Regions from separate parts of the Streptomyces sp. NPDC000345 genome, predicted to be linked through region 1. Evidence: riboswitches for the same ligand, from Rfam matches in the RefSeq annotation. Region 1 holds a riboswitch; each other region holds the start of a gene.

Region 1 (3,414 bases):
CTGGTCGACGTGGCGCTGGACGTGGACGTGGAGCGGTACGTGAAGCTGTATCTGGAGACGGTGGAGCGCGCCTAGGGGGTGCCGGCCCCGGTCTCCCCGGCGGCGTCCGGGGTGGCGTCGTCCGCGGGTGCGGCGGACGCGGCGAGCTCGGCGAGGCCGGGCAGCATCCCGGCGAGCGCCTTCAGCAGCCTGTTCATGTCCACCACCTCGGGCAGCGGGAAGTAGAGGAAGCACACCCCGTGGTCCGTGCGGGAGACCGCCGGCGCCGCGAACCTCGTCAGGCGGTCCGGCAGATCCGAGGCGTAGAACCGCTCGGCCGTCGCCGCGGAGTTGTTCGTGCTCATCGGCAGGTACGGAACGTCCCCGCCGAACCGGAGGCCGAGCTCCGCGGCACTCCAGTCGCGCTCCAGGCGCAGCATCGGCTCGCTGCCGCGCACCTCGAAGCACACGATGAGCCAGTGCTGCATGTCCCTGCGCCCCACCGGTTCCCAGCGCCTGGCGACGGTGACCCGGCGGCCGCCGAGCGTGCCGGTCACGGCGAAGCCGGGCACCGTCCGCAGCAGCCAGGGGAAGTGGCCCGCCCACCGGTCCTCCTCGTCCCGGCGGCGCTCGATCCGTTTCCAGCCCGGACGGGCGGCGAGGGCCCGCATCGCCCGGTCCGCCTTGCCGGCCCGGTGCGCGGTGCGGAACGCGAGCGTGCCTCCGACGACGAAGGGCGCCAGGAGGATGGCCGACCACATGATCCAGGGGAACATGTACGTCCCTTCCTTCCGCGCCGGGGACTCGGGTGCCCCCGCATCGTCCCGCCCGGGCGGCGGCGGGACATCGGTGGATCTACGTAGAGCCCTACGGAAGTCCCCGAGTCGTCGGCCGGGGGGTCCAGCGCTCCTCCACCCTGGCGATCCGCCAGTAGGCGATCGCCGCCGCCCACACGAGCACGAACAGGCCGACGATGACGTATCCGACGTGGTCGAGGTCGAGCGCCGCGATCCGGCCGGTGACGCCGTCCGTCAGGCCGAACTTCTCGTGCAGGACGCCGACCAGCTCGATCGTGCCGATGAAGAAGGCGACGGCGACGGACAGTCCGGTGATGGCGAGGTTGTAGAAGACCTTGCGGACGGGGTGGGAGAACGCCCACTGGTAGGCGAAGTTCATGAAGGTGCCGTCGAGGGTGTCGAAGAGGCTCATCCCGGCGGCGAACAGGAGGGGCAGGCAGAGGATCGCGTACCAGGGCAGTCCGGCCGCCGCCCCGGAGCCCGCCATCACCATCAGGGTGACTTCGGTGGCGGTGTCGAAGCCGAGTCCGAAGAGGAAGCCGAGCGGGAACATCTGCCCGGGCCGGGAGACGGACTTGGTCAGCCGGCCGAGGATCCGGTTCATGAACCCGCGGGAGTCCAGGTGCTGTTCCAGCTCCCGCTCGTCGTACGTCCCCGACCGCATCGCCCGGAAGACGCGCAGGATCCCCGTCAGGGCGACGAGGTTGAGGGCGGCGATGAGGTAGAGGAACGTGCCGGAGACGGTCGTGCCGAGGAAGCCGAGGACCTGGTGGGTGCGTGAGTCCTCGTTCATCACCGTGCCGGCGAGCCGGGTGCCGCCGGCGATGAGCGCGGCGAGGAGCACGACCACGCTGGAGTGCCCGAGGGCGAACCAGAACCCCACCGACACCGGCCGCTTGCCGTCCGCCATCAGCTTGCGGGTGGTGTTGTCGATCGCGGCGATGTGGTCGGCGTCGAAGGCGTGCCGCATGCCGAGGGTGTAGGCGGTGACGCCGAGTCCGATGCCGAAGGCCTTGTTCCCGACCTCGTAGTGACCGGGCGCGACGAGCAGGAAGAGGATGCCGAAGGCCAGTACGTGCAGGCCGGCTATGGCGGCCATCAGCCCCGCCGTCCTGACGGTGTCCTCGCGCCGCCATCGGAAGGCGGCGGCTCCGGGCAGGGCGACGGGCTCGGTCATGCGGTCACGCTCCAGCACCTCGTGGATCACTTCGTGAGATGCCGTGGCCGGTCTCCTGGCTGCGGGTGTCGACGCCTCCGGCCCGCCTTCCCGGCCGTCTCATGACGGCCAGTGGCTGTCCCGCGGGGGGACTCGGGCCGGGGACTCCCCGATCACAGTGGCGAGGGCCGCTCCGGTGTCGCACCGGATTCCCGAACACCACGACCCGCCCACCGTAACGTACGGCCGCCCCGGCTCCACGAGGGTGCCGGGGCGGCCGGGGCGGAGAGCTGCGGGTCAGGCGCGGGTCGCCCTGCGGCGGCGGGTGGCCACCACGATCGCCGCGCCGCCGAGCAGCAGGGCGGCGGCGCCGCCCGCGATCAGCGGGGTGGCGCTGTTCGCGCCGGTCTCGGCGAGGTCGCCACCGCCGCCGTGGGGCGTGGTGGCGGGGGCGGTGGTCGACTCGGAGGCGGACGGGGCCGGGGTGCCCGACTCCGACTCGGACTCCGACGCCGTCGGCGACGGGGTCGTGCTCTCGGACGACGAGTCCGACGGCGGGGCGGAGGAGGCGGGCGCCGACGGCGACTCACCGCCGCCGGCCGGCGGGGACGACGACGGCGGCTGCTCGGTGACCGTGCAGTCCTTCGTCCCGCCGTTCCACGCGGCGATCAGCTTGTCCTTGATGACCGGCCGGTCCGGTCCCTTGGGCAGGTCGCCGTGCTCGAAGCCGTCCTTCGCGTCGAGCTTGCCGTCGAACTTCACGGCACCGCGGTAGAGGTCGATCTGCGCGTAACAGCCCGCGTCGGGGACGGAGATGTCGAGCGTGTCGGTCTGCCCGGGCTTGACGGTCACCGAGTCGAAGTCGACGAAGACCTGCTCACCGGAGGTGCCGAAGGTGGCGCCGTGGGCGAGGTAGGAGGCCAGGGAGGCGGTGCAGGTGCTCGCGTCGCCGGCCGTGCGGACGCTGACGTGGACCTTGCCGTCCTGGGTCGGCTTGAGGTTCTGGTCGTCGACCCGCACCGAGTCGAAGAAGTTCTTGCCGTCGAGCGAGAACTGGCAGCGGTCGGTCCCCGTCTCGGTCCCCGCGCCGGTGCCCGGCTGGTAGTGACCGCCGGTGTTCCAGCCGTCCCCGCCGGGGGTGCCGGAGTGGGCCCAGGCGCCGGAGGCGGCGGCGACGGAGGCGGCGCAGAGGGTGAGCGAAGCGGCGCCCGTCCCCAGCAGGCGGCGCACGGTGACACGTCTCGCTATGGACATGCGGATCCATTCTTGGCGAATGCCAGGGCAAAGCCAGGGCTGATTGGTCAGATCAGAAGAAACACGGGGCCCTTCGGTCACAGGCGCCACAGTGTCCGCCCATCGTCGTGTGGACGTGAGAGCGCTGTCAACCTGGTGCAAACCCTGGGGAGTTCAAGCTTCCGTCACGACTTCATCACGTGCGGAACGATCCCCTCCGGACCGTCAGCACGTTCACTTTCCCGGCAA
Region 2 (3,414 bases), on a different contig from region 1:
GAGCGCTGGTACACGTACATGGCGGAGAAGCTGACCGCCGCGGGAGCACCCGACGAGCACATCGCCCCTCTGCGCACGGCCCGGCGCCGTACGCTTCCCGGGCTCTCCCCCGCCCTCCCCGACCGCGAGATCGTCCCCGGCGAACTGCTCGACCTGCCCGGCCGCCGGCTGCGCGCGATCTGGACCCCCGGCCACACTCCCGGCCATGTCTGCCTCCACCTGGAGGAGGAGCACCCGGCCGAACTGGCGGGCCACGGCCGTCTGTTCTCCGGCGATCATCTCCTTCCCGAGATCAGCCCCCACATCGGCCTGTACGAGGACCCCGACGACACCACCGTCACCGACCCCCTCGGCGACTACCTCGACTCCCTCGAACGCGTCGGCCGCCTCGCCCCCGCCGAGATCCTCCCGGCCCATCAGCACGCCTTCACCGACGCCCCGGCCCGGGTGCGGGAGCTGCTCACCCACCACGAGGCCCGCCTGACCGGCCTCCGCGCCCTCCTCGCCGCTCCCCTCACCCCCTGGCAGCTCGCCGAACGCATGGAGTGGAACCGCCCCTGGGAGCAGATCCCCTACGGGTCGAGGAACATCGCGGTCTCGGAGGCGGAGGCGCATCTGCGGCGGCTGGTGAAGCTGGGGCACGCGGAGGCGGTGGCGGGGAGCGATCCGGTGACGTACGTGGCGGTGTGAACCTGGAACCGGGGCGGAGGCCGGGGCGGAGGCCGCCCGGGCCGGAGGCCGGGTGACGGTGACGGTCCGGTGCGTGGAGCCCGGTGACGGGCCGCGTGAAGGTCCGCTGTGAGCGGCGCCGTTCACGGAGGCGAACCATGCCGTTCACGACACGGCCCTACGGTGCTCCCACACCCCTCCCGGACCCTCAGGTGGCGACACCCATGGACCCGATCGAGCAGCTTCTCGCCGAACGAGCCTGCCAGCGCCTGCTCCTCGACCTCGTCCGCCGTCTCGACCTCGGCGAACCCGGCTCCGTGGCCGAGCTGTTCACCGAGGACGGCACGTGGACATGGCCCGAGGGCGACCGGCTGGTCCAGGGCCGCGCCGCCCTGCGCGCCCACTTCGGCTCCCCCGCCGACCGCGACGCCCGCCGGCTGATGGCCGACGTCCGCGTCCAGGTGACGTCCCCGGACACGGCGAGGGCGACCTCGTACTTCACCACGTACCGCGTGGACGACGGCCCCGGCATCCGGGAGACCGCGCCGCCGGTCCGCATAGGCCACTACGAGGACACCCTCCACCGCACGCCCGACGGCTCCTGGCTCCTGGCGGCCCGCACGCTGCGCCTGCCCTTCGACGGCCCGACCCCCCGACTCTGACCGGCCGGGGCGCGGGGCCCCGGGGTGCCCTCACAGGCTCCCCTCAGGCGGTCGGCTACCTGCGGGTAGAGTGACCGCGTCGTCATCACACCCGTACGGGGGGAAGCCGGTGCAATTCCGGCGCTGACCCGCAACCGTGAACCACCGCGCCGGTGGTGAGCCGGACTGCCCCGTGCGGACGTTGACCGGCTCACGTGCGCGGCAGCCCGCCGTCGCACGGCACCGTCGAGGTCTACGGAGCCGAGCCGCCGGGATGTCCCGTGCTGCCCGGCTCCCGGACCTCCCGACCGGGAGAGGCACCCGCCGATCATGAAGTTCCGCCACAGCGCCGCGGCCCTGGCCGCCACCACCGCCGCAGTCCTGGGTGCCGCCGTCCCGTCCGTCGCCGCCACCCCCACGCCGTCGGCCGCGATACCCGACGGCCTGTACGGCACCGCCGACCCGACGTACGACGGCGTGTGGCGCCAGTCGCTGGCGCTGCTCGCGCAGGACACCGTGGGCGTGGTCCCCGCCGACCGGGCCGTCGCGTGGCTGGCGGGGCAGCAGTGCGCCAACGGGGCGTTCGCGCCGTTCCGCGCCGACACCACCAAGGCCTGCGCCGCCGGACTCCAGGTCGACACCAACAGCACCGCCGCCGCCGTCCAGGCGCTGGCCGCCGTCGGCGGGCACGACGGCGTGACCGGCAAGGCCGTCACCTGGCTGAAGTCCGCGCAGAACACCGACGGCGGCTGGGGCTACTCCCCCGGCGGGGCCAGCGACGCCAACTCGACGTCCGTCGTCATCGGCGCGCTGACCGCCGTGGGAGAGAAGCCGGCGGATGTCCGCAAGGGCGGCCGGTCCCCGTACGACGCCCTGATGAAGCTCGCCCTGCCGTGCGAGGGCGAGGGCGCGGGCGCCTTCGCCTACCAGCCGGACAAGAAGGGCGGGCTGGCCGCCAACGCGGACGCGACGGCCGCGGGCGTGGTGGGCGCGCTCGGCAGGGGCCTGGTGGTGACCTCGGGCAAGGAGGCGGCCGCGGCCTGCGCCGACGCCGACCGGCCGACGCCGGGGCAGGTGGCGGCCAACGGCGCCTCCTACCTCGCGCGGGCGCTCGCCGGGAACGGGTACCTCACCTCCGTCCTCCCCGGCGCGCAGGACCAGCCCGACTACGGCAACACCGCCGACGCGGTGGTCGCGCTCGCCGCGCAGGGCGGGGCCGCCCAGGCCACGAAGCCCCTGCGGTGGCTGGAGCGGAACTCCGCGGCCTGGGCGCGGCAGAGCGGCCCCGCCGCGTACGCCCAGCTCATCTTCGCGGCACACGCCACGGGCACCGACCCCCGCGACTTCGGCGGCACCGACCTGGTCGCGAAGCTCAACGCGACGGGTCCCGCGCCGCAGGCCACGGAGAACGCGGCGGAGAAGCCGGACCGGAAGGACGAGGGCGACGACGGGTACGGCACGTGGTGGACCATCGGTGTCTTCCTCGTCGCCGGTGTCGGCATCGGCTTCCTGATCAGCGGCCGCAGGAAGCAGCAGCCGTGAGGCGCCGCCGCTGCGTCCTGCTCCTCGCCGCGCTGTTCCTGACCCTGGCGGGCACCGGCCCGGCCCACGCCACCGGCTACCGCTACTGGTCCTTCTGGGAACGCGCCGGCGGCCACTGGTCGTACGCCACCCAGGGGCCGGGCACCGCCCGCCCCTCCGACGGCGACGTCCAGGGCTTCCGCTTCGCGGTCAGCGCGGACTCCGAGGACGCGTCCCGGCCCCGGGGCGCGGCCTCCTTCGGCGCGATCTGCGCGCGGACGCCCGCGAAGTCCGGCACGAAGCGGGTGGCCCTGGTCATCGACTTCGGCACCCGGCGGGACGCCCCGTCCGGCGCGACCCCGCCCGCCCCGCGCCGGGCCTGCGCCCGGGTCTCCCCCGAGGCCACGACGGCAGAGGCCCTGGCCTCCGTCGCCAAGCCCCTCCGCTACGACACGAACGCCCTGCTGTGCGCGATCGCGGGGTACCCGAGGACGGGGTGCGGGGAGCAGGTGTCGGCGCGGCCCGAGGCGGAGCCCGACCCCGACGGCGGGCCGTCGGTGGGCGTGTACGCGGGCGCGGCGGT
Region 3 (3,414 bases), on a different contig from region 1:
CGCGCTGGCCCCGGCCGAACCCGGCCAGTGGACCTACGCCACCCTGGCCCTCGGCTCCGCGCTCGCGCTGTTCATGTACCCGCACTCCATCACCGCGACCCTCTCCTCCAAGAGCCGTGAGGTGATCCGCCGCAACACCACGATCCTGCCGCTGTACTCGCTGATGCTGGGCCTGCTGGCACTGCTGGGCTTCATGGCGATCGCCGCCGGGGTCAAGGTCACCAACGGACAGCTGGCCATCCCCCAGCTGTTCGAGAACATGTTCCCGGCGTGGTTCGCGGGTGTGGCGTTCGCGGCGATCGGCATCGGCGCCCTCGTGCCGGCGGCCATCATGTCGATCGCGGCCGCGAACCTGTTCACCCGCAACATCTACAAGGACTTCATCAAGCCGGACGCCACGCCCGCGCAGGAGACCAGGGTCTCCAAGCTGGTGTCCCTGCTGGTGAAGGTGGGTGCCCTGGTCTTCGTCCTGACCATGGACAAGACGGTCGCCATCAACTTCCAACTGCTGGGCGGCATCTGGATCCTGCAGACCTTCCCGGCCCTGGTCGGTGGCCTGTTCACCCGCTGGTTCCACCGCTGGGCGCTGCTCGCGGGCTGGGCGGTCGGCATGGTCTACGGCACGGTCGCCGCGTACGGCGTCGCCTCCCCCACCCAGAAGCACTTCGGCGGCTCGGCGAAGGAGATCCCGGGCATCGGCGAGATCGGCTACATCGGTCTCACCGCGTTCGTCCTCAATGTCGTCGTGACCGTGGTCCTGACCTTCGCCCTCAAGGCCGTGAAGGCTCCCGAGGGCATCGACGAGACCAGGCCGCAGGACTACACGGCGGACGCCGGGGACCCGGGGGTACAGGTGGAGCTGCCGCCGGCGACCGCCGGAGCGTCCCACTAGGCCCTGTCGTCACACCAGGGCCTGGGCAGGACCGTGGCGGACCGCCGGGAAATCCGGCGGCCCGCCGTCGTGTGCATGGGGCACACTGCGCGCCATGGACATCCGGATCAGGCAAGCGGAACCCGCCGAGTACGCCGCCCTCGGCGAGATGACGGCCCGTGCCTACCTCGAAGACGGCCTGCTCGACTACGGAGAGGGCGACGAGTACCTGCCCGTGCTGAAGGACGTGGCCGGGCGCGCGGCCGCCGCCGAGGTCCTCGTGGCCGTGGAGGGCGACCGGCTCCTCGGCGGAGTCACCTTCGTCCCCGGCCCCGGTCCCGTCGCCGACATCGCCCGTCCCGGCGAGACGGAGATCAGGGCGCTCGCCGTCGCGCGCGAGGCACGGGGCCGGGGCGCCGGTGAGGCCCTCGTGCGGAGCTGTGTCGACCGCGCCCGGGCCATGGAGGGCCGCACCGCCGTCGTCCTGTCGACCCAGCGCGCCATGCACGCCGCCCACCGCCTCTACGAGCGCCTCGGCTTCGTCCGCACACCGGAGCGGGACTGGAATCCCGTGCCGCACCTGGACGACATCACTCTCCTCACCTACAAGTTGACACTCTGAAACCACCCCGACACAACATCTGGGGGTGGCGTGACGGGTGAGCACAAGATGTATGCTCATGCTCGCTGTCGCCGCAGGGGAATCCGGTGCGAATCCGGAACTGTCCCGCAACGGTGTACTTGCGTGTGTACCCACCCGTGTCCGCACGCCTGTCCAGTCCGAGGACCTGTCGGCAGCGCACCCGGCCGTCCGGCTCGGGTGCCTTGACGTCCGGGCCTCGTGGAGTGGGCCGGTGGGCGCGACGCTGCGTGCGCTCGTGTGCTGCCCCCTGCTCCGCGCCAGGCCCCCTGCCGAGCGAGGGAGAGCCCCACGTGACCATCGCGCCAGCCGATCCGGTCTCAGCCGTCCTGCCGGAAACCGACGGTCCCGGTGCCGCGCTGCTGCGGACCCTGACCGAGCTGACCGCCGACCTCCCCGACGCCGACCCCGGCCGGGTCGCCGCCGCCGCGCTGCGCGGCCGGTCCGCCGGGGCGGACGAGACGGAGCTGCGCGAGCTGGCCACGGAGGCGGCCGCCGGCCTGATCTCCGAGGACCCCGCCTACTCCCGGCTGGCCGCCCGGCTGCTGACGATCAGCATCGCCACGGAGGCCGCCTCCCAGGGCGTCACCTCGTTCACCGGGTCCGTCGCCGTCGGTCACCGCGAGGGCCTCATCGCCGACCGCACCGCCGACTTCGTCCGGCTGCACGCGGCCCGGCTGGACGCGCTGACCGACCCGGCCGCCGACGACCGCTTCGGCTACTTCGGGCTCCGCACCCTGCACAGCCGCTACCTGCTGCGGCACCCGCACACCCGCAAGGTCGTCGAGACGCCCCAGCACTTCCTGCTGCGGGTGGCCTGCGGTCTCGCCGAGGACGACACCACCCGCGCCCTGGACGAGGTCGCGGCGCTCTACGGGCTCATGAGCCGCCTCGACTACCTGCCGTCCTCCCCCACCCTCTTCAACTCCGGCACCCGGCACCCCCAGATGTCGTCCTGCTACCTCCTCGACTCCCCGCTGGACGAGCTGGACTCGATCTACGACCGCTACCACCAGGTGGCCCGGCTCTCCAAGCACGCCGGCGGCATCGGGCTGTCGTACTCCCGGATCCGCAGCCGCGGTTCGCTGATCCGCGGCACCAACGGGCACTCCAACGGCATCGTCCCGTTCCTGAAGACCCTGGACGCCTCCGTCGCCGCCGTGAACCAGGGCGGCCGGCGCAAGGGCGCGGCCGCGGTCTACCTGGAGACCTGGCACTCCGACATCGAGGAGTTCCTGGAGCTGCGCGACAACACCGGTGAGGACGCCCGCCGTACCCACAACCTGAACCTCGCGCACTGGATCCCGGACGAGTTCATGCGCCGGGTCAACGCCGACGAGCAGTGGTCGCTGTTCTCCCCCTCCGACGTGCCCGAGCTGGTCGACCTGTGGGGCGAGGAGTTCGACGCCGCGTACCGCGGGGCGGAGGCGGCGGGGCTCGCCAAGAGGACCATCGCGGCCCGTGATCTGTACGGCCGGATGATGCGGACCCTCGCGCAGACCGGCAACGGCTGGATGACCTTCAAGGACGCGGCCAACCGCACCGCCAACCAGACGGCCGAGCCGGGCCAGGTGATCCACTCCTCCAACCTCTGCACGGAGATCCTGGAGGTCACGAACGACGGCGAGACCGCGGTGTGCAACCTGGGTTCGGTGAACCTCGGGGCCTTCGTGGCCGACGGGGACATCGACTGGGAGCGCCTGGACGCCACCGTCCGCACCGCCGTCACCTTCCTCGACCGGGTCGTCGACATCAACTTCTACCCGACCGAGCAGGCGGGCCGGTCGAACGCCAAGTGGCGTCCGGTGGGCCTGGGCGCGATGGGTCTGCAGGACGTCTTCTTCAAGCTGCGGCTGCCCTTCGACTCCCCCGAGGCCCGCCTGCTGTCCACGCGGATCGCCGA
Region 4 (3,414 bases), on a different contig from region 1:
CTGATCGGCGCCACCATCGCCTCCGCGGGCATGGGCGCGGTCCACGGTGACGTCCTGGTCACCAAGGTCCTGATCCCGGCGGTCGCCGCCCCGCTGGTCGCGGGCATCGCGGCGATGCTGGCGACGCGCCTGTCCTACACCCTCGGCAAGAAGGCCGACGGCAAGGCGGCGGACAAGGGCTACCGCGCGGGCCAGATCGCCTCGGCCGGCCTGGTCTCCCTCGCGCACGGCACGAACGACGCGCAGAAGACGATGGGCATCATCACCCTCGCCCTGGTCGCCGGCGGTGCCGTCGCCCCCGACTCCGACCCGCCCACCTGGGTCATCCTCTCCGCCGGCCTGGCCATCGCGCTCGGCACCTACCTCGGCGGCTGGCGCATCATCCGCACCATGGGCAAGGGCCTGACCGACCTTCAGCCGCAGCAGGGCTTCGCCGCCCAGACCAGCGCGGCGACGGTCATCCTGGCCTCCTCCCACCTCGGCTTCTCCCTCTCCACCACGCACTCCGTCTCCGGTTCGGTGATGGGCGCGGGGCTGGGCCGCAAGGGCGGCGTGGTCCGCTGGTCCACGGCGACCCGGATGTTCGTGGCCTGGGGCCTGACGCTCCCGGCGGCCGCCCTGGTGGGCGCGCTGGCCGAGTCGGTCACGAACCTGGGCGACTGGGGCACGGCGGTCGTCGCGGTCTTCCTCGTCACCTCCAGCGCGGCGATCTGGAAGATCTCCCGCCGCGAGGTCGTGGACGCGTCGAACGTCAACGAGACCGAGGAGCCGGCGGGCGTCGTCACCACGGCGATCGCCGCCGTCGCCCCGCCTCCGGCCGGCACGGTCACCGAGGGCCTGACGGCCACCATCCCCTCCCCGGCCGCCACGGCCACCGAGCCCACGGCCCCCGCGGTCTGAACCCGCCCACCCGGTACGAAGGAAGAGAAGCAGCATGAAGATCGACTGGGCGGCCCTCGGCTCCGTCTTCGGCGTCAGCCTCGTGATCACCGTGGCCCTGGTGGCCCTCTTCACCCTCGGCATCATGGGCCTGTCCCGTCAGGAACGCGCCGCGGAACAGGGCGGCTCCGCCACCCTCGCGGTCACCGGCGCCTACGCGTGCTTCGCGGCCTGCGCGGCGGCGGTGGCGTACGGGATCTCCCTGATCGTGGCCTGACCCACCAGCTCGGACACCTCGGGGTGCGGGACGGATCGCCGTCCCGCACCCCTTTTCCGTGACCTCCGGAACCACCCCTGTGTGGGGCTCAGCACACTCCAGCCTCGCAGGTCAACGGCAAGTTGACGGCCCTTCCGGGGCCATGGTGGACTGCCGGAGCCATGTACGGCGGCAGAAGAGGAAGCCGGTGCGAATCCGGCGCGGTCCCGCCACTGTCACCGGGGTGCACCACCCCGGGAGCCAGGAACTCTCGCCGCCGGTCTCGTCGAACCAGGGCGTGGACACCCTGAGTGAGGACATATCGCCATGCTCGCTCGGCCGTTGAGGTACAGCACCAGCTCGCTGCCCGACCCCGCGGCCGGCTGAGCCGATGCGTGCCGATCGCGTTCACGCGTACGGCGCCGCCCTCGGCCTCCTCGGTGACCTGCTCCTCGGTGATCCGCGCCGGGGACATCCGGTCGCCGCGTTCGGGCGGGCCGCCGGAGCCGTGGAGCGGGTGCTGTGGCGGGACCACCGCGGGTGGGGCGCCCTGCACACCGTCGTCTGCGCCGGTGGGGCCGTGGTCCTCGGGGCCGTCGCCGACCGGGCCGTACGGCGTTCCCCGGCCGCTTGCGTCGCTCTCGCCTCCGCCGCCACCTGGGCCGTGGTGGGCGGGACCTCGCTCGCCCGCGAGGCCCGCGCCGTCGGGCGCGCCCTGGAGGCGGGGGACGTCGAGGGCGCGCGGGCCCGGCTGCCCCATCTGTGCGGGCGGGATCCGCAGGCCCTCGACGCCGACGGGATCGCACGGGCCGTCGTCGAGTCCGTCGCCGAGAACACCTCCGACGCCGTGGTGGGCGCCCTGGTGTGGGGCGCCGTGGGCGGGGTGCCGGGGCTGCTCGGGTTCCGGGCCGTCAACACCCTCGACGCGATGGTCGGGCACAGGTCGGCCCGGTACCGGCGGTTCGGGTGGGCCTCCGCGCGGCTCGACGACCTCGCCGGGTGGCCGGGGGCGCGGCTGACCGCCGTCCTCGCCGCCGTCGCCGGCGACCGGCCGCGCGCCGCCGTACGGGCCTGGCGGGACGACGCCCGCCTGCATCCCAGTCCCAACGCCGGTCCCGTGGAGGCCTCCTTCGCCGGTGCGCTCGGGGTGCGGCTGGGCGGGACCCTGTCCTACGGCGGGCGGGTGGAGCACCGGCCCGTGCTCAACGGGACGGCGGGACGTGCCGTCGTCGTCCACGACATCGAACGCGCCGTACGGCTCTCCCGCCGTGTCGGCCTGCTCGCGCTCGGCGTCACCGTCGCCGCGCGCCACATCGCGAAGGGGCGGAGCTCATGAGCGGGGGTCTCCTGGTCGCCGGTACCACCTCCGACGCCGGCAAGAGCGTCGTCACGGCGGGCATCTGCCGGTGGCTGGTGCGGCAGGGGGTGAAGGTCGCCCCCTTCAAGGCGCAGAACATGTCCCTGAATTCGTTCGTGACGAAGGAAGGGGCCGAGATCGGTCGGGCGCAGGCCATGCAGGCGCAGGCCTGCCGCGTCGAGCCGACCGCGCTCATGAATCCCGTGCTGCTCAAGCCCGGTGGCGAGCAGAGCAGTCAGGTGGTGCTGCTCGGGAAGCCGGTGGGCGAGCTGAGCGCACGGGGGTATCACGGCGGGCGGCAGCAACGGCTTCTCGGGACGGTTCTCGACTGTCTGGCCGAGTTGCGGGGCACGTATGACGCGGTGATCTGTGAGGGGGCCGGTTCTCCCGCCGAGATCAATCTGCGGCGGACCGACATCGTGAACATGGGGATCGCCCGGAACGCCGGGCTCCCCGTGCTCGTCGTCGGCGACATCGACCGCGGTGGGGTCTTCGCGTCGTTCTTCGGGACCGTCGCGCTCCTCTCCCCCGAGGACCAGGCGCTCGTCGCCGGATTCCTCGTCAACAAGTTCCGGGGGGACGTCGGTCTGCTGGAGCCGGGGCTCGACATGCTGCACGGGCTCACCGGGCGGCGGACCTACGGCGTGCTGCCGTTCCGGCACGGGCTCGGGATCGACGAGGAGGACGGGCTGCGGGTCTCCCTGCGCGGGACCGTGCGGGAGTCGAACGTCGCCCCGCCCGTCGGGGAGGACGTGCTGCGGGTCGCCGTCTGCGCGATCCCCCTCATGTCGAACTTCACCGACGTCGACGCGCTCGCCGCCGAACCCGGTGTCGTCGTGCGGTTCGTGGACCGGCCGGAGGAGTTGGCCGACGCGGACCTCGTCGTGATCCCGGGGACCCGGGGGACGGTCCGGGCGCTGGA

Evidence for each region. Region 1 has a riboswitch for cobalamin ahead of ACFY30_RS15855 (HoxN/HupN/NixA family nickel/cobalt transporter). Riboswitches for the same ligand answer to the same signal wherever they lie in the genome.
Region 2: linked by a shared signal. The riboswitch ahead of ACFY30_RS13730 (prenyltransferase/squalene oxidase repeat-containing protein) and the one ahead of ACFY30_RS15855 (HoxN/HupN/NixA family nickel/cobalt transporter) in region 1 are both predicted to bind cobalamin.
Region 3: linked by a shared signal. The riboswitch ahead of ACFY30_RS00955 (ribonucleoside-diphosphate reductase subunit alpha) and the one ahead of ACFY30_RS15855 (HoxN/HupN/NixA family nickel/cobalt transporter) in region 1 are both predicted to bind cobalamin.
Region 4: linked by a shared signal. The riboswitch ahead of ACFY30_RS20395 (cobalamin biosynthesis protein) and the one ahead of ACFY30_RS15855 (HoxN/HupN/NixA family nickel/cobalt transporter) in region 1 are both predicted to bind cobalamin.

Annotation. Positions count from the first base shown of each region.
Region 1 covers NZ_JBIAZE010000006.1:22,614-26,027, forward strand. The annotation lists gene ACFY30_RS15845 (nucleoside hydrolase) at 1-75, shown strand, start outside; gene ACFY30_RS15850 (hypothetical protein) at 72-755, opposite strand; gene ACFY30_RS15855 (HoxN/HupN/NixA family nickel/cobalt transporter) at 847-1,953, opposite strand; cobalamin riboswitch at 1,981-2,171, opposite strand; gene ACFY30_RS15860 (LAETG motif-containing sortase-dependent surface protein) at 2,230-3,186, opposite strand.
Region 2 covers NZ_JBIAZE010000005.1:135,401-138,814, forward strand. The annotation lists gene ACFY30_RS13720 (MBL fold metallo-hydrolase) at 1-690, shown strand, start outside; gene ACFY30_RS13725 (nuclear transport factor 2 family protein) at 894-1,331, shown strand; cobalamin riboswitch at 1,391-1,524, shown strand; gene ACFY30_RS13730 (prenyltransferase/squalene oxidase repeat-containing protein) at 1,641-2,852, shown strand; gene ACFY30_RS13735 (SCO2322 family protein) at 2,849-3,414, shown strand, end outside.
Region 3 covers NZ_JBIAZE010000001.1:200,319-203,732, forward strand. The annotation lists gene mctP (monocarboxylate uptake permease MctP) at 1-892, shown strand, start outside; gene ACFY30_RS00950 (GNAT family N-acetyltransferase) at 987-1,493, shown strand; cobalamin riboswitch at 1,533-1,682, shown strand; gene ACFY30_RS00955 (ribonucleoside-diphosphate reductase subunit alpha) at 1,805-3,414, shown strand, end outside.
Region 4 covers NZ_JBIAZE010000008.1:62,298-65,711, forward strand. The annotation lists gene ACFY30_RS20385 (anion permease) at 1-900, shown strand, start outside; gene ACFY30_RS20390 (hypothetical protein) at 935-1,156, shown strand; cobalamin riboswitch at 1,286-1,429, shown strand; gene ACFY30_RS20395 (cobalamin biosynthesis protein) at 1,527-2,471, shown strand; gene ACFY30_RS20400 (cobyric acid synthase) at 2,468-3,414, shown strand, end outside.